4 regions of the Kitasatospora sp. NPDC008115 genome follow, and region 1 is predicted to be linked to each of the others. Evidence: riboswitches for the same ligand, from Rfam matches in the RefSeq annotation. Region 1 holds a riboswitch; each other region holds the start of a gene.
What was found. Region 1 has a riboswitch for cyclic di-AMP ahead of ACFZBX_RS04465 (M23 family metallopeptidase). Riboswitches for the same ligand answer to the same signal wherever they lie in the genome.

Region 1 (4,187 bases):
CCGGCAGCGGCTGCACGCCGAGGCCGAGTGGCAGGGCGAGCTGGCGGCCGGGCTGCTGCGCCGGGCGGACCTGGTGACCTGGCCCCGGCTGTACACGCTGCTGCTGCGCGCGGCCGGGGTGGACACCGGTGACGAGGCGGCGGTGCGGGCCTGGCTGGAGGGGTTCCGGGAGCTGCCGGCGCAGGAGCGCTCGGCGGCGTTCGAGGCGCTGGAGGCGGACGGCGTGCTGGACCCGGTGGACGACGGGGGCTGGGACGGCGGGGCCCGGACGCTGGCGGTCGGGATGGCCACCGACGGGGCGCGGCGGCTGCTGGAGCAGGGGCTGATGGAGCGCAGCTACCGGAACCTGGCGGAGCTGACGGCACTGGGCCGGCCGATGCCGGACGAGCTGGCCGGGGACTTCGGGGCGTTCGAGGACGCCGCGGTCCGGGTGGCGCTGGAGCTGGCCGGCGCGTGGACGGTTCCGGGGCTGCCGAGGCTGCTGGTGGAGGAGTTCCCGGAGCTGGCGCCGGAGCCGGGGCAGGCGGAGATCGACGCCTATCTGGCGGGTCTCGAACCGGCCGGCGACGAGGAGCGCTGACGCGCGAGGGGCCCCGGCCGGTCGGCCGGGGCCCCTCGTCGTGTGCTGCCGGAGGCGTCAGGGGGTGACGCCGCGCTGCTCGAACCAGCTCTCCGGGTCGACGGGGGCGCCGCCGCCGGGGCGGACCTCGACGTGCAGGTGGGCGCCGGTGACGTTGCCGGTCGCGCCGACCTTGCCGATCTGCTGGCCGGGGACGACCTTGCCGGAGCCCTTGATGATCGAGGAGAGGTGGCAGTACCAGATCTCGGTGCCGTCGGGCAGGGTCTCGACGATCCGGTAGCCGTAGGCACCGGCCCAGCCCGCCGAGGTGATGGTGCCCTGGCCGACCGCGTAGACCGGCTCGCCCTGGTCGGCGGCGAAGTCCAGGCCGGTGTGCAGGTGGGCCCAGTAGCGGGCGCTCTGGCCGTAGTGGGCGGAGAGCCGGTAGTCGCGCACCGGGAGCTTGATGGCGGCGAGCTTGGCCTTCTCGGCCTCCTCGGCGGCGCGCTTGGCCTGCTCCTGCTGGGCGATCTGGGCGGCGCGCTTGGCCTCGGCCTCCTGGGCGGCCTGGACGCGGGCGCTCTCCTCGGCCGCGGTGCGCTGGCTGTCGGCCTGCTGCTGGATGCGGGCGGCGAGGGCGAGGCCGGGGTCGGCGGAGAGCGCGACCGGCTGCTCGTCGGGCGCCTCGACGGCGGGCGCGGCGGCAGGGGTGGCGGAGGCGAAGCCGGTGGCGCCCAGGGTGGCGGCGACGGCGGTGACGCCGAGCAGCGGAGCGGTGCCGCGGCCCTGACGGGGCATCCGGTGCCGGCTGGTCTCGGCGGCCGGCGGGGCGGTCTCGTCGGCGGGGCCGCCGAACGGGCCCTGACCGGTGAACGGAGCCGGGTGATCGAGCAGCCGGGTACCGGCCGAGGAGCCGGACGGGTGTGCCGGGGTGTGCGTCGACGCCACGGAGGCGCGCTCCTTTCCTTCCTTCGCGCCTACCGGGTTAGCTGACGGGTTCGGAGCAGGAAGGTCTCCTACGGCTGGGCCTGGGCCTGGCCGATTCACCCCAAGGAACGTGGTTCCCCGGCTCCCTGGCCTGCCCGGAGGCCGGCCGGCGGGATTAGGCGACGGCGCACGGTGCCGTCTGGGTACGGCGTTGCGGACCGCGCTGCGTTATCAAACGTTAATCCGAGAGCCCCCCGATTCCAAGCCATCCGTTGGTGACGGCGGGATACGGATCGGGCACCACGCGGCCCGATGGGCGTTTTGGGACGTTTGATGACAACTGACACTACCGAACGTGTCAGGACGTCAACGAACGGCCCCTCACTTGAGTACCGCTACTCATGTGCGGCCGGGCCGGGCGCGGCCATCCTGGGCGCCATGAGCACACCGATGCAGTCCCGCACCACGGCCGCGTACTACATCCAGGCCGTGCTGTCCTTCACCCTCTCCGCCACCGCCCTCGGCGTCGGGATCGCCTTCCTCCCGGTGGAGCCGTGGACCCGGGCGTTCCTCGCCCTCGGCCTGCTCTACACGATCACCTCCACGTTCACCCTCTCCAAGGTGGTCCGGGACCGGCAGGAGACCTCCGAGCTGGTGACCCGGGTCGACCAGGCGCGGCTGGACAAGCTGCTGACCGAGCACGACCCGTTCAAGGTGGAAGGGGTCTGACCGGCCGCCCCGGGCGGGCCGGCCGCGCGCAGCCAGTACCGATAGCTTGACGGCTAAGGCTATTAGCCTTAGCTTTATGGCTATCGGCGCTCCGCCGACGATCCCGCCCCCAGGAGGCTCCCCATGAACGGCACCCTCGCCCCCGTCACCCGCCACCTCGACCTGCCCGGCGGCCGGATCGCCTTCGACGACACCGGGCACGGCGAGGGCGCCCCCGTCGTCCTGCTCCCCGGGATGCTCGACAGCCGGGCCGCCTACCGCCACCTGCACCCGCTGCTGACCGCCGCCGGCCGCCGGGTGATCACCATGGACCTGCGCGGCTTCGGCGAGTCCTCGATCGTCTGGGACGACTACTCCCCCGCCGCGATCGCCGGCGACGTCCTCGCCCTGCTGGACCACCTGGGCATCGAGCGGGCCGTGCTGGCGGGCAGCTCGTACACCGGCGCCAGCGTCGTCAAGGCCGCCGGGGCCGCCCCCGGGCGGGTGGCCGGCATCGTCCTGCTGGACGCCTTCGTCGAGAACGTCCCCGTCGGCGCGCTCCAGCGGCTGGTGGTCGGCGCGATGGGCGCGCTGGTGGTGCACTCGCCCGCGTTCTGGGGCCTCTACCACCGGAAGATGGCCTACCCCGGGCCCAAGCCGGCGGACCACGAGGAGTACGTGGCCGGGCTGGTCGCCGCGATGCGCACCCCGGGCCGGAAGACCGCCACCCGCGGCTATGTGCGCGGCGACTCCTCGCCCGTCGGCTGGACCGCCGCCGTGCGCTGCCCGGCGCTGGTCGTGATGGGCTCGAAGGACCCCGACTTCGGGAAGCCGGAGCTGGTCGCCGACCGGCAGGCCGCCGCGCTGAACGCGCGCAAGGTGATGATCGAGGGCGCCGGGCACTACCCGATGGCCGACCACCCGCGGGCCACCGCCGACGCCCTGCTGGCCTTCCTCGCCGACCTGGCCTGAGCGCTCCGAACGCCGTCACCCACCCACCCCAGGAGAACCGCTGTGCCCCGAGTCGGACTGACCCCCGAGCAGGTCGTCGGCCACGCCCTCGCCCTCATCGACGAGCAGGGCCCCGAGGCCCTCACCCTGGCCGCCGTGGCCGGCCGCGCCGGGGTCGCCACCCCCTCGCTGTACAAGCACGTGAGCGGCGGCCTGGCCGAACTGCGCCGGCTGGTGGCCGTCCGGGTCACCGAGGAGCTGGCCGACCGGCTGGCCGAGGCGGCGCTCGGCCGCGGCGGGGACGCGGCGGTCGCCGCCGTCCTGCGGGCGTACCACGCGTACGCCACCGAGCACCCGCACCGCTACGGCGCCCTGCCGCAGGCGCCGCAGCCGGACGCCGACCTGGCCGCGGCGGCCGGCCGGCTGGTCGGGGTGATCGTCGCGGTGCTGCGCGAGTACGGTCTCGAAGGCTCCGAGGCGATCCACGCCGCCCGCACCTTCCGCTCGCTGGCCCACGGCTTCGCCGCGCTGTCGACCGGCGGCGCCTTCCAGCTCGCCGAGGACCTCGGCGAGACCCAGGAGCGCATGATCACCGTGCTGACCGCGGGCCTGCGCGGCTGGCCCCGCCCCTGAGCGGCGCGGCAGCCGGACGCGGGAACGCCGAAGGGCCCGGAGCGGGATGCTCCGGGCCCTTCGTGGTGGTGTGGGGCTAACAGGACTTGAACCTGTGGCCTCTTCCTTATCAGGGAAGCGCTCTAACCGTCTGAGCTATAGCCCCGTACCGCACGACCCCGCCGGTACGGCGGGACGTCGTACGGAGAAGGGTACCGGACCCGGCGGGGGTGCTCGCACACCAGGGAAACCCGGTGCACCGGGACCCGCCGTTCGCCTCACGCCTCACCCGCTTAAGAAATAAGGTATTAAGAATTAACTGCCCCATAAGGAACCGGAGAGGCCGGCCGTCCCGTGGACCCGCGCAGCAGCCCCACCGCGCGCAGTGCCATGCGCTGCGTCCGCTTATTGCTCGGCTGCACCAGCGCCG
Region 2 (4,187 bases), on a different contig from region 1:
CCCAGTCCGACTCGTCCAGCGGGTCCTCGATGGAGACCAGCGGGTAGGCGGCGACCAGGCCGGCGTAGTACTCGATCAGCTCGGCGGAGGTGAGCGCCTTGCCCTCGAACTGGTAGGCGCCGTCCTCGTAGAACTCGGAGGAGGCGACGTCCAGGGCGAGCGCGACGTCCTTGCCCGGCACGTAGCCGGCCTTCTGGATGGCCTCGACGATGAGGTCCAGGGCCTCGCGGTTGGAGTCCAGGTTCGGGGCGAAGCCGCCCTCGTCGCCCAGGCCGGTCGACAGACCGCGCTCCTTCAGCACGCCCTTGAGGGTGTGGTAGACCTCGACGCCCCAGCGGACGGCCTCGGAGAAGGACTCCGCGCCGATCGGGGCGATCATGAACTCCTGGATGTCGACGTTGGAGTCCGCGTGCGAGCCGCCGTTGAGGATGTTCATCATCGGGACCGGCAGGACGTGCGCGTTCGGGCCGCCCAGGTAGCGGAACAGCGGCAGGTCGCTGGCCTCGGAGGCGGCGTGCGCGACGGCCAGCGAGACGCCCAGGATGGCGTTGGCGCCGAGCGAGGACTTGTCCGGGGTGGCGTCCAGGTCCAGCATGGCCTGGTCGATCAGGCGCTGCTCGGTGGCGTCGTAGCCGACCAGCTCCGGGCCGATCTGCTCGATGACGGCCAGGACGGCCTTCTCCACGCCCTTGCCGAAGTAGCGGTTCTTGTCACCGTCGCGGAGCTCCAGCGCCTCGAAGGCACCGGTGGAGGCACCCGACGGGACGGCGGCACGGCCGGTGCTGCCGTCGTCGAGGCCGACCTCGACCTCGACCGTGGGGTTGCCGCGCGAGTCGAGAATCTCACGGGCTACGACGACATCGATGGACGGCACGAGGCATCTCCTAGCGGAAGCAGGTTCGGCTGACGTGGGGTGCAGTCGGCCGGACGATTGCGGAGTCGTTACGACCAGAGCCTAACCGCACGGGCTGTCCGGGCCACGTCGACCTCGGCTCCGTCTCAGCGTGTGGCCTCGCTACCCACCGGTAGTTCACCTGGTTGCCGGGCCGGAGACGTCCGGAAGCGGACGAAGGGGGCCCAATCGGCCCCCTCCGTCCGTCCGGTCGGACCGGTCGTCAGCCGAGGGTCAGGACCTGGCCCGGGACGATCAGGTTCGGGTCGGCGCCGACGGTGGCGCGGTTGCCGTCGTACAGCGCCTGCCAGCCGCCGGAGACGCCCTGGGCGGTGGCGATCCCGCCGAGCGTGTCACCGGAGCGGACGGTGTAGCCCTGGCCGGCCGACTGCTGCTGAGCGGCGGGGGCCTGGGCGGCCGGCTGGCCGGCGTTCTGCTGGTAGACGCTCTGGTGGCTGGTCCAGTACCAGGCGCCGTTGTTCTGGTACCAGTACACCTTGGCGTCGGCGTCCCAGCCGGCCTTGCCGGAGAAGGCCGGCGACTGCTGCTGCGGCTGGGCCTGCGGGGCCTGCTGCTTGGGCGCGGCGTGCTTCGGCGCGTACTGCTGGGCCTGCGGCTTGGCGGTCTGCTGCTCGGCCTGCGCCTTGGGGGCGGCGTGCTTCGGCGCGGCGGCCTTCGGGGCCTCCTGCTGCGGCTTGGCCTCCTGGGCGGCCTGCGGGACCTGCGGCTTCGGGGCGGCCGGCTTGGCGGGCGTCGAGGTGTCGACCGCCGCCGGGGCGCCGCCCTTGGTCAGGCCGGCCTTCTTGGAGCAGACCGGCCAGGCGCCCGGGCCCTGCCCGGCGAGGACCTTCTCGGCGACCGATATCTGCTGGGCCTTCGAGGCCTGGTTGGCCTGCGGCGCGTAGGCGTTGCCGCCGTACGCCTTCCAGGTGCTGGCGGTGAACTGGAGGCCGCCGTAGAAGCCGTTGCCGGTGTTGATGCTCCAGTTGCCGCCGCTCTCGCACTGGGCGACCGCGTCCCAGGTGGAGACCGGGGCGGCGGAGGCGCCGGTGGCGCTCAGGATCGGCATGGCCAGTCCGACGCCGGCGACACCGGCGACGGCGATGGCCTTCTCGGCCTGGGTACGGCGACGGTGACGACCGGTTCCAACGAACAGCATGAAGGGGTCCCTCTCCGCACGCCTGCGAGGTGAGCTGTCGGGTTCGGACCGGGAGGTGGCCCGGCCGCGCGGAGGCGGCTTCACCCCTAGCCGTGGGAGACGGCGCAAAACCTGGGTCCCCCGCCCCTGCCCAGGGTTCTGGTCGGTTTCCCGGGGCGCGGCGGGCAGGACTCGGCGTTCCGCGCACGGGGCCCGCAGCTGCGGGCTCCACGGAGAGTAGACAGATCTTCAGAGCAATCACAAGCTCATATCGTCGATATCACACGGACATCACGTCATGTGATGGATCGCCTACCAACCGGGGTGGTATGTCCGGATTGAGGGTGGTTCAGACCCTCGGAAACCGGCGAACGGAGAGTGTGCGTCAGCGTGTTGTGCTGGTGCGTCAGCCCTCCGAGCCGGTCTCCGAGCCAGTCTCCGGGCCGGTCTCCGGAGCCTTGCCGCCGGGCGCTTTCTCCGGTGTGAATTCCACCGGAAGTTCACGGAGTCCACGCATGATCAGACCACCGCGCCACCGCAGGTCCCCGGGGTCCGCGGCGAGCCGCAGGTCCGGCAGCCGGGTCAGCAGGGTGGCCAGCGCGGCCCGCCCCTCCAGCCGCGCCAGCGGCGCGCCGATGCAGTAGTGGATGCCGTGCCCGAACCCCAGGTGCGGGTTGTCCGTCCGGGCCAGGTCCAGGGTGTTCTCGTCGGCGAACCGCGCCGGGTCCCGGTCCGCCGCCGCGAGCACCACCAGCACCGGGTCGCCGACCGGGATCTCCACCCCGCCGATGGTCAGCGGGCTGGTCGCGAACCGCCAGGTGGCCAGCTCCACCGGCCCGTCGTAGCGCAGCAGTTCCTCGATCCCGGTCTCCAGCAGCGCGCTCTCGCCGCGCCCGACGGACTCCTGGAGCAGGGCGCGCTGGCCCGGGTTGCGCAGCAGCGCGTACACGCCGTTGCCGATCAGGTTGACCGTCGTCTCGAAGCCGGCGAAGAGCAGGATGAAGGCCATCGCCGCGGCCTCGTTCTCGGTCAGGTGCTCTCCGTGGTCGCTCGCCCGGATCAGCCCCGAGATCAGGTCGTCGCCGAGGTCCGCCCGCTTGCGGTGGATCAGCTCCGCCAGGTAGGCGCGCATCCGCTTCACCGCGCGCCCCACCCCGCCGCGCCGGCCGCCGCCGTGCCGGATCATCATCCCGGCCCAGTCCCGGAAGTCGTCCTGGTCCTCGGCCGGCACCCCGAGCAGGTCGCAGATCGCGTAGATGGGGAGCGGGAAGGCGAACTCGTGGATGAGGTCGGCGGACCCGCGCGCCGCGAAGCCGTCGATCAGCCGGTCGGTCAGCTGCTGCACCCGCGGCTCGAAGGCCGCCACCCGGCGCGGCGTGAACGCCTTGGACACCAGGCGGCGCAGCCGGGTGTGGTCCGGCGGGTCGATGTTGAGCAGGTGCGTCATGAGGTCGGCCTGGCGCTCGCCCGGGATGCCGACCCGGCCGGTGCGGTGGGCCTGCTCGCTGTGGTGCACCGGGTTCTTGGAGAGCCGGCCGTCCGCGAGCGCCTGCCGGGCGTCCGCGTACCGCGTGACCAGCCACGCCTCCACCCCGCTCGGCAGGGTGGTCCGGTGCACCGGCTCGTGCTCCCGCAGCCACGCGTAGGCGGGGTACGGGTCGGCGGCGAACTCCCAGGTGAACAGGGGCGGACGGGCGGAGGCGGGCTGAGCTGGCATGGGTCGACGGTATCCCGGGCGTGTCCGGGCGACCGCACGCAGTGCGCGCGACGTGCGCGTGGGCGGGCGGTGTCCGCTCACCGGGACACCGCGCCGTCCGTTCGGCGTGACAGGCGTGAGCCTGGTCACCTGAGGGGTAATTCCTGTTGCGGAGGGTCAGGACCTGCCTACGATCCTCCGCAAGGTGCGCGTGGGCGCCGGTGCGGAGCCGCCCACAGGGAGGAGCAAGGCCATGCGGGTCAACGGTTCGGTCGTCGTGATCTCCGTACTCGACGGCGGGTCGGGGGCGGACCTCGCCCGCCGGCTCACCGCGGCGGGCACCACCGGCATGCTGATCGCCGACCAGCGGGTCGGGATCGCCGAGGACCTCGCCACCGAGCTCGACCGGCCGGGCTGTCCCGTCGTCGGCGTCTGCGGCGACGTCCGCCGTCCCAGTGACG
Region 3 (4,187 bases), on a different contig from region 1:
CACCAGCAGGTCGTCCGGTTTGCCGTCGGCCCCGGCCCGGAAGGCGACCCCGGCCCGGCGGTAGCCGGTGAAGCGGCAGCGGCTGAAGGTGACGGACTCCCCGGCGAGCTCGTGCCGGGCGGTGGAGACCGCGAAGTCGCTGCGTCCGGCGGCGTCGATCAGCAGCCCGTCGAAGACGGTGCCCTTGTCCCGGCCGAGCGAGTGCAGCGCCACTCCCCCGCCCGCGTTGCCGTACAGCACGCTCGCGGTGTAGTCGAAGTCGTTGAGGTAGGCGCCGTGTTCGATGCCCCAGCCGCCGTTGTGGTAGGCCGCGAACTCGGTGACCACGTGGTGGTGCCTGGCGTTCAGCCAGACGAAGATCCCGTCCTGGAGGTTGTTGTGGGCCAGGCAGCGCTGGAAGGTCCAGACGCCCTCGCTGTTCTCCGGCCACTCGAAGCCCGAGGCGCCGTTGGCCCCCTGGACGCCGACCGCCACGCAGTCCAGCGCCTTGCCGCCGGTGCCCGCGCCGAGGTTGAAACCGGTCAGCCGGTAGGCCCGGGGGTTGGGTTCGAGCAGGGTGCGGGAGGCGACGCAGGACTCGTAGACGATGTCGTCGGACGGCTGCTGGGGGGTGCGGGTGTCCAGCGGGCCGTCCCACCAGTAGGCGTCCTCCCAGGTCTCGTGGCTGATGCAGGCGCGGAAGGTGATGCCGTGGCTGGCGTGCGGGACGTAGGCGTGGCTGCCGGCGTCGCGGACGACCACGCCCTCGACGACGGTGCCGCGGGTGGTGTCGCCGAGGCGGTGGAAGTGCAGGCCGTAGCGGCCGAGCACCGGCGCGGTGACCGGGGCGGCGCCGTCCGGGCCCTTCCAGGTCTCCTTGGTGTCGGCGCGCGGACCGACCCACCGCAGCGCGGCGTGCCGGACGTCGGCGCGCCGGGAGCTGGTGAGGTGGACGTGGGTGCGGCCCCCGGCGGTGCCCTCGACCCGGACGCTGCGGGTCAGGTTGAGCACCTCGGCGCCGACGGTGACGCCCCCTCCGGCGGCGACCCCGGGGTGGGCGTGGCGGAGCGGGGCGCCCAGGGTGACGGTGGTTCCGCTGACGGAGCGGATGGTGACGAGGTCGTAGGCGGTGGAGAAGCCGTCCTGGTCGGGCGGGCCGGTCGGGGTGACGGCGAGTTCGTCGCCGGGCAGCCAGCCGGCGGGCGGGGCGGCCAGCTCGACGACGGTGTCGCCGGCCGCGAGCGCGCCCCCGGCGCGGACCCAGGCGGTCTTGGCGGCGCCGTCCAGCCGCAGGTAGCCGGCGCCGGTGACCCAGAGGCCGACGTCGGTGTCGACCACCTTCATGCCGTCGCCCTGGAAGCGCTTCTCGTCGACGGCGGGGAAGCGCAGGGTGTGGACGTGGTCGCCGTCGGGGGCGAGGGCGAGGACGCCGCGGACCTCGACGTTGCCGGCGGCGGCGAGGGTGACGGTGCGGTCGGCGGCGAAGGTGAGCGCGCCGCCCGGCTCGACCAGCAGGGAGCCGACCTCGGCGTCGGTGTCGAGCAGCACCCGGTCGGTGATCCGTACGGCGCTGCGCGGGCCGGGCGGGCCGCCGCCCCAGCCGGCCCGGTCGGACCAGCGGCGGCCGCTCTGGTCGACGGTGGGTGCGGGGGCGGGCTGCTCGGGGGCCGCGCCGCCCGGCGGCGAGCCGCCGTGGCCGTCGGGGCCCATCGGGCCGGCCGCCTCGGTGGGGGTCGTGCCGATGACGGCGGCCGGGGTGACGAGCCGGGTCTCGCCGGTCAGCGAGCGGCGCAGGACCTCCTCGCCGCTGATCGCCGCGAAGGCGGTGCCGACGGCGAGCCAGCGCAGTAGTGCCCGGCGGGTCAGGTGAGTTCGGGACGGTTCGGGTTGGATGTCCGCTCTGCGGTGCTTTGCCCGGCGATGCGCTCCACGCGGCCGGGCGGCCGGACGGGAGGCGTCCGGCTCCTCGTCGATGCCCATCGGTGCGTAGCCCTCTCCCGAGACGGCTGCGGCGCGTCGGCGCGGTGCCGACGCTCTGAAGCATAGGCAGTTGCGTTGACCGCGACCGGCGTTGCGGGAAATCGGTCATTTCTGATCATGAAGGACAGCCGGTCGGCGGCGATTTCGTAAACCGTGACGAGCGTCACACATGTTTGCGGTTTGAACGCGCCTCTGCTTAACGTGCTCCCCGTTCGTGGCCACACGGACCCAGCACGTCCGCGACGCCGAGTCCTGCCGTCGGGCGCGCTGGCAGCGCAATGCACCACGGCAGGAGCGGGGGAACCACAGGTAGTTCGCCCAGGACCGGTCCTTTCGGGCCGGCCCCGGGCTAGGGGTGAAGCCGCGTCCACAGCGCGGCCGGGCAACTCCAGCCCGAATCCGACAGCTCACCTCGCAGGCGTGGGAGAGGACCGCGTCTTCATGCTGCCCACCAACGGCACCCGACTGTCCGGCCGTACCCGTCGCGCGATCGCCGCCCTCGGCGTCGCGGGCATCGGCCTCACCATCCCCTGCCTGACCTCCGGCACCGCCTCCGCCGCCTCCGTCGCCACCTGGGACAAGGTCGCCCAGTGCGAGAGCGGCGGCAACTGGAGCATCAACACCGGCAACGGCTTCTACGGCGGCCTCCAGTTCACCAGCTCCACCTGGGCGGGGTTCGGCGGCACCGCCTACGCCGCGCGCGCCGACCTGGCCACCAAGGACCAGCAGATCGCGGTCGCCGAGAAGGTCCTGGCCGTCCAGGGCCCCGGCGCCTGGCCGGTCTGCTCGGTCAAGGCCGGTCTGACCAAGGGCGGCACCCCGGCCGCGGTGGACACCTCCGCCGCCGCCAAGCCGGCCACCCCGGCCCCGGCCCAGACCCCCGCCCCGGCCGCCAAGCCCGCCGAGAAGCCCGCCGCCCAGCAGCCGGCCGCCAAGCCGCAGGCCCAGGCCCCGGCCGCCACCACCACCGCCCCCGCCGCCGAGCAGCGCCAGGACGGCCGGCAGTGGCGTCAGCAGGCCGGTCAGCAGGGCGCCGAGGCCTACACCGTGGTCGCCGGCGACTGGCTGTCCACCATCGCCGACGAGCAGCACGTCCAGGGCGGCTGGCAGCGCCTGTACGAGCTCAACCGCGCCACCCTGGCCGACGGCCCGCACACCATCTACCCGGGCCAGCGGCTGGCCCTGGGCGAGGGCGCCGAGGGCCGGGACTTCGACTGGTTCAACCGCGCCGGCAGCGGCACCCAGACCCCGGCCGCCCGGCCGCAGAGCCGGACCGAGGCCCCCGCCGCCAAGCCGGCCGAGAAGCCCGCCGCGCAGGCCCAGACCCCGGCCCCGGCCCAGACCGCCACCGGCAGCATGGCCGCCGCCGTCTCCTTCGCCCAGTCGAAGGTCGGCCAGGCCTACGTCTACGGCGGCACCGGCAACGGCGGCTGGGACTGCTCCGGCCTGACCCAGGCCGCGCTGCGCGCCGCGGGCGTCTCCGTCCCGCGCGTCGCCGCCGACCAGGCCGCCGCGTCCACCCACGTCTCGCTGGACGCCCTCAAGCCGGGCGACCTGCTGTTCTGGTCCAACAACGGCAAGGACTCCGGCGTCTACCACGTCGCGCTCTACATCGGCGACGGCAAGTACGTCGAGGCCGCCAACCCGAAGTCGGGCGTGCGCGTCCAGACGGTCGCCAACTGGGCCCCGGACTTCGCCGGCCGGGTCTGACCCCGCCACGCCGCGGCCCCCGGGGAGAGTCCGATCGCTCCTCCCCGGGGGCCGCGGCATGCCCGGAAACGCGCCGCTGCGTTGCCCGGACGACGGGCGGCCATGGTCAAACCGGGACCGCAGCGGGCATGCTGCTGCCCTGTACCCGAGGAGGAGTCACCATGGCCCAGGTCACCGTCTCGCTCGACGCCAACCTCGCGATCGACGCGATGATGCTGTCCGGCACCAAGAGCCCGCAGGACGCCGTAGAACTGATCCTCCGGGACTTCCTGGAGCGCGGCCGGCGCACCGAGACCCGCACCGGTGACGCCGCGGACGGCCACCGGGTCACCCAGGACCGTCCGATCGTCCAGGAGGGCTGAGCGGGAACGCCGAAGGGGCCCGGGAGCACACCGCTCCCGGGCCCTGCCCCGTTCTCCTCAGCGCGCGCGGGCCCCGGTCGAGCCGCGCATCACCAGCTCCGGCTGGAACATGAACTCCCCGCGCTGCACGGCGTTCCCGCCGACCTCCTCCAGCAG
Region 4 (4,187 bases), on a different contig from region 1:
CCGGTCGCCACGCCCAACGCGGTGGTGGCCGCCGCGGTGAGCACCAGCGCCCGGGCGAGCACCTGCGCACCTGACAGCGGGGAACGGCGGTGCACGGCCATGCGACGTCGGCTCCGATCCTGGGCCCGACCCGCTGCCGCACCGGGGTGGGCGGCTGTCGAAGCGGGCGTCCGGTGGCAGACGTTAGCGAGTCCGGGCAACCGAATCCAAACCCCTCCGAACCCGAATATTCAGACACTTATCGGACGTCAGATCGGTTCGCGGACCGAGCGTCCCGGCGGGCCCGGAAAAGTCGCGGGCCCGGCCTCCCCGCACGGGGAGACCGGGCCCGACGAAGCCTGTCGGCCGACGGTCAGATGCGCACGATGCCGGTGACCGGCATGTTGGACGCCGCCTCGTAGCGGACCGACGCGCCCGGCTTCGGGGCGTGGATGACCTGGCCGCCGCCGACGTAGATGCCCACGTGGTGGCGGTCGCCGTAGAAGATCACCAGGTCGCCGGGCTGGGCCTTGGAGATGTCCGTACCGATCTGGGCGCCGGCGGTGGCCTGCGCCTGCGAGGTGCGCGGCAGCGACACGTTGGCCTGGGCGTACGCCCAGCTGGTGAGGCCCGAGCAGTCGAAGGAGTTCGGGCCCGTGGCGCCGTACACGTACGGGGAGCCCAGCTTGCTCTCGGCGGCGGCGATCGCGGCGGCGGCACGCGAGCCGTTGGCGGCCGGGGCGGCGGGCGCGGCCGGCTTGGCGGCCGCGGTGGCCGGGGCCGACGGGGAGGACGCCGCGGGGGCCGAGGAGCCGGTGGACGGCGCGCTCAGGTTGGTCCGGTTGTTGTCGCGGGAGGCGCGCTCGGCCTCGGCCTTCTCCTTGGCGGCCTTGGCGGCCTCCGCCTTGGCGGCCTCCGCCTTCGCCTTGGCCTCGGCGGCGGCCTTCTCCTCGGCCGCGCGGAGGGCCTGGCGCTCCTGCTCGGTGAGCGTGTTGAGCAGGTCCTGGGCCTTCTGCAGCTTGCCCTGGACGTCCTCCTTGGAGCTCTTCAGCTGCTGGGTGGTGGACTCCAGCTCGGCGAGCTTGGCCTGGGTCTCGGTGCGGTCCTGGTCGAGCCTGCGCTGCTGCTCCTGGAGCTCCTTCAGCGCGCCGGACTGGGTGGACCCGGCCTGGTTCAGGGCGTCGGCCTGGTTGAGGAAGTTGTCCGGGCTGGCGGAGAGCATCAGCTGGACGGTCTGCGAGATGCCGCCCGTGCGGTACTGCTCGCCGGCGATCTCGGCGAGGCCGCCCTGGGCCTCCGTCACCACGGCCTGCTGGCGGGCCACCTTGTCCTGCAGCTCGGCGACCTGCTTCTGCAGCTCCTGCTGCTTGGCCTGGGCGCCGTTGTACTTCTCGGTGGCGACCTCGGCCTGCTCGTTGAGCTGGTCGACCTGCTCCTTGACCTGGTCCTTGGTCGGCGCCGGGTCGGCGTGGGCGCCGGACTGCGCGGACAGGGCAACGGCAGCGGCGGCGACACCGGTCAGGATCGAGACACGGGTGCGGCCGGCGGGCTTGGGACGACGATGGGACGCCACGAAGGCGGACTCCTTCTTCCTCATCCGCCTACCGGGTGAGCTGACGGGTTCGGGCGGAAGCGTGCCCTACGACGCCTCACCCGCCGCTCCCGCGGCCGGCCTGGCGCCGATTCACCCCGGAGGAACGTGGTTCCCCGGCTCCGCTCCACAGCGGGCCCCCGACTGCTGGACCCTCACTCGGACGGGCGACCCGGAAGGCCCCGTCCCGCTGCTTCACGAACTCGGCGGCGAACCCCGCCGCCACCCAGGCTGGGTGATCGACTGTGCGTGGTTCGAAGCAAGACCCTAGTAACAGATCCGTGATCCGTTCAAATCCTTGTCAGAAAAAAGCCGGAAGAATACCCAAGTTCTTTTGTGAATATGACCGAGTGTGACCACACCCCCACAAGCGGCTGATCATTCTCCGTCAGGCGGTCGAACACCCACCCGAAACGCCTCGCGCCACCCCCGGTTCGGAGGTGGCGCTGATCACAGGGGCGTCGACGGGCCCCCGGGCGTGTCGTGCCGGTCCGTCAGACCCGGCGAATGGTGTTGATCTTCATGGCGTCGGCCTTCATCACCTTCACCACGTCACCGGTGCGCGGCGCGTGCACCACCATGCCGTTGCCGATGTACATCCCGACGTGGCTGCGGTCGTCGCGGTAGATGACCAGGTCGCCCGGCTGGGCCTCGGCGATCGACGGCACCCGGGTGCCGTAGTTGCCCTGCGCCTGCGAGGTGCGCGGCAGCGAGACGCCGGCCTTCCCGTACGCCCAGACCATCAGGCCGGAGCAGTCGAAGCCGCTCGGGCCGGTGGCGCCCCAGACGTACGGCGAGCCCGTCTTGCTCATCGCCAGGGAGACCGCGGCGCCCGCCTTGCCGCTCGCCTGCGGCAGGCTGCCCAGGTCGGTGCGCTCGGAGCCGCGCGAGGCGCGCTCGGACTGCTGCTGCTGCGCCTTCAGGGCGGCCCGCTCGGAGGCGCTGAGCGAGTTCAGCAGGTCCTGGGCCTCCTTCAGCTTCTTGTTGACCTCGGCCTTGGACTGGTTCAGGTCCTTGGTCGTGCTGTCCAGCGAAGCCAGGACGGCGGCCGCCTCGGCCTTCTGCTGGTCGAGCCGGCGCTGCTGGTCCTGGAGGCCCTTCAGCGCCTCGGCCTGGCTGGAGCTGGCCTGCTGCACGCTGGAGGCCTTGTCCAGGTAGCCGGACGGGTCGGAGGTCAGCATCAGCTGGACGGACGGGTCGATGCCGCCGGTGCGGTACTGCTCGCCCGCCACCTCGGCCAGCCCGGCCTGAAGCTGGGTCATCTGCTCCTGGCCGCGGGCGACCTGGTCCTGGAGCTGGTCCGCCTGCTTGCGCAGCTGGTCCGCGCGCTCCTTGGCGCCGTTGTACTTCTCGGTGGCCTGCTCGGCCTCCTCCTGCAACTGGTCGATCTGCGCCTTCACGTCGTCCTTCTTGGGCGACGGGCTGGGCGCGGCGTGAGCGGCGACCTGGGCGGAGAGGGCGACCGCGGTCGCAGCGGCAGCGGTGAGCACGGAGACCCGCGCGCGGCTCGGCTGCTTGGGACGGCGGTGGGAGGCCAAGGGACCGGCTCCTTCTTCCAATGGCCTCACCCGAACGGGTGAGAATCCGGAAAATAGGTTTGACGCCAGACACTAGTCAAGATCCACGGTTCGCGCCACTCCCCCGATCGCGTGAACCTGGACCGCCCATCTGACTTCACAAAACTCGCACAACACCGCAATCCGGGCGCTGACCAGCCGTCATACCGACCGGCCCGCACCCCGGAAGCGGTTACGGCCGGGCCAGCCGGTTCAGCAGGAGCACCGATGCGACGGGGCGCGCGCCGGCCTTCCGCACGCCCTCCGCGACCTCCCGGTCGGTGGAGACCACCACCACCGGGCGCCCCTGCGGCTCGGCCCGCACCAGCCGGCGGATCAGCTCGTCCGCCGTCTCCCCGGTCCGGCTGAACCGCACCCGCACCCCGCGCGGCGGCGCCATGATCACCGGCACGTCCAGGTCCTGGCCGTCGAACACACAGGTGACCTCCGCCTGGGTGCGCTGCGCCAGCATCGCCAGCCCGCCCAGCAGCCGGATCCGCTGCTGCTCCAGCGGCAGCGTCGGATAGCCCGTCTTGGTCACGTTGTAGCCGTCCACCACCAGATGGACCTGCGGGATCGCCAGCAACTGGTCCAGCAGCGCCGGATCGTCCTCGGCCAGACCGCGCCGCGCCACGTCGTGCGGCGAGGCCGCGCCCGGCACCACCGCCTCCACCAGGTCCGCCGGACGGATCTGGGACACCGGCAGCGCCAGCTCCCGCTGCAGCCCCTGGGCCGACTGCAGCACGGTGTCCAGCAGCAGCCGCAGCCGCATGTCCTCGACGCTGCGCCCCTCACGGGCCGACCGGCGGTTCTGCTCGACGGCGTTCTCCAGCTCCGTGACCCGGTGCCGCAGCCGGCGCGCCTCGCTCTCCGCCGTGCTCCGCTCGGCCGCGGCCTGCGCCCTGGCCGCCTCCAGCTCGGCGGCCACCTTGCGGGTCTCCGCCTGCGCCCGGCGGGTGTCGCTCTCCAGCGACCGCAGTCTGCGGCGCAGCGAGTCCGCCTCGCGCCGGACGTCCTCCGACTCGGCCCGCTGGCGCTCCAGGTCGGAGCGCGCCGCGGAG

Region 2: it holds a riboswitch for cyclic di-AMP, as region 1 does, so the genes downstream of both, ACFZBX_RS00400 (transglycosylase family protein) here and ACFZBX_RS04465 (M23 family metallopeptidase) in region 1, are expected to answer to the same signal.
Region 3: it holds a riboswitch for cyclic di-AMP, as region 1 does, so the genes downstream of both, ACFZBX_RS07910 (transglycosylase family protein) here and ACFZBX_RS04465 (M23 family metallopeptidase) in region 1, are expected to answer to the same signal.
Region 4: it holds a riboswitch for cyclic di-AMP, as region 1 does, so the genes downstream of both, ACFZBX_RS18435 (NlpC/P60 family protein) here and ACFZBX_RS04465 (M23 family metallopeptidase) in region 1, are expected to answer to the same signal.

The regions. Positions count from the first base shown of each region.
Region 1 is NZ_JBIBHU010000003.1:23,611-27,797, forward strand. It holds gene ACFZBX_RS04460 (hypothetical protein) at 1-580, shown strand, start outside; gene ACFZBX_RS04465 (M23 family metallopeptidase) at 638-1,507, opposite strand; cyclic di-AMP (ydaO/yuaA leader) riboswitch at 1,520-1,678, opposite strand; gene ACFZBX_RS04470 (YiaA/YiaB family inner membrane protein) at 1,925-2,215, shown strand; gene ACFZBX_RS04475 (alpha/beta fold hydrolase) at 2,339-3,166, shown strand; gene ACFZBX_RS04480 (TetR/AcrR family transcriptional regulator) at 3,209-3,778, shown strand; tRNA gene ACFZBX_RS04485 (tRNA-Ile) at 3,850-3,923, opposite strand; gene ACFZBX_RS04490 (SpoIIE family protein phosphatase) at 4,112-4,187, shown strand, end outside.
Region 2 is NZ_JBIBHU010000001.1:92,450-96,636, forward strand. It holds gene eno (phosphopyruvate hydratase) at 1-874, opposite strand, end outside; gene ACFZBX_RS00400 (transglycosylase family protein) at 1,116-2,051, opposite strand; cyclic di-AMP (ydaO/yuaA leader) riboswitch at 2,057-2,205, opposite strand; gene ACFZBX_RS00405 (cytochrome P450) at 2,437-3,747, opposite strand; gene ACFZBX_RS00410 (SDR family NAD(P)-dependent oxidoreductase) at 3,980-4,187, shown strand, end outside.
Region 3 is NZ_JBIBHU010000004.1:359,768-363,954, reverse strand. It holds gene ACFZBX_RS07915 (hypothetical protein) at 1-1,959, opposite strand, end outside; cyclic di-AMP (ydaO/yuaA leader) riboswitch at 2,231-2,393, shown strand; gene ACFZBX_RS07910 (transglycosylase family protein) at 2,380-3,669, shown strand; gene ACFZBX_RS07905 (hypothetical protein) at 3,831-4,031, shown strand; gene ACFZBX_RS07900 (LacI family DNA-binding transcriptional regulator) at 4,089-4,187, opposite strand, start outside.
Region 4 is NZ_JBIBHU010000013.1:132,485-136,671, forward strand. It holds gene ACFZBX_RS18430 (NlpC/P60 family protein) at 1-101, opposite strand, end outside; gene ACFZBX_RS18435 (NlpC/P60 family protein) at 353-1,552, opposite strand; cyclic di-AMP (ydaO/yuaA leader) riboswitch at 1,563-1,719, opposite strand; gene ACFZBX_RS18440 (NlpC/P60 family protein) at 2,065-3,108, opposite strand; gene ACFZBX_RS18445 (NYN domain-containing protein) at 3,320-4,187, opposite strand, start outside.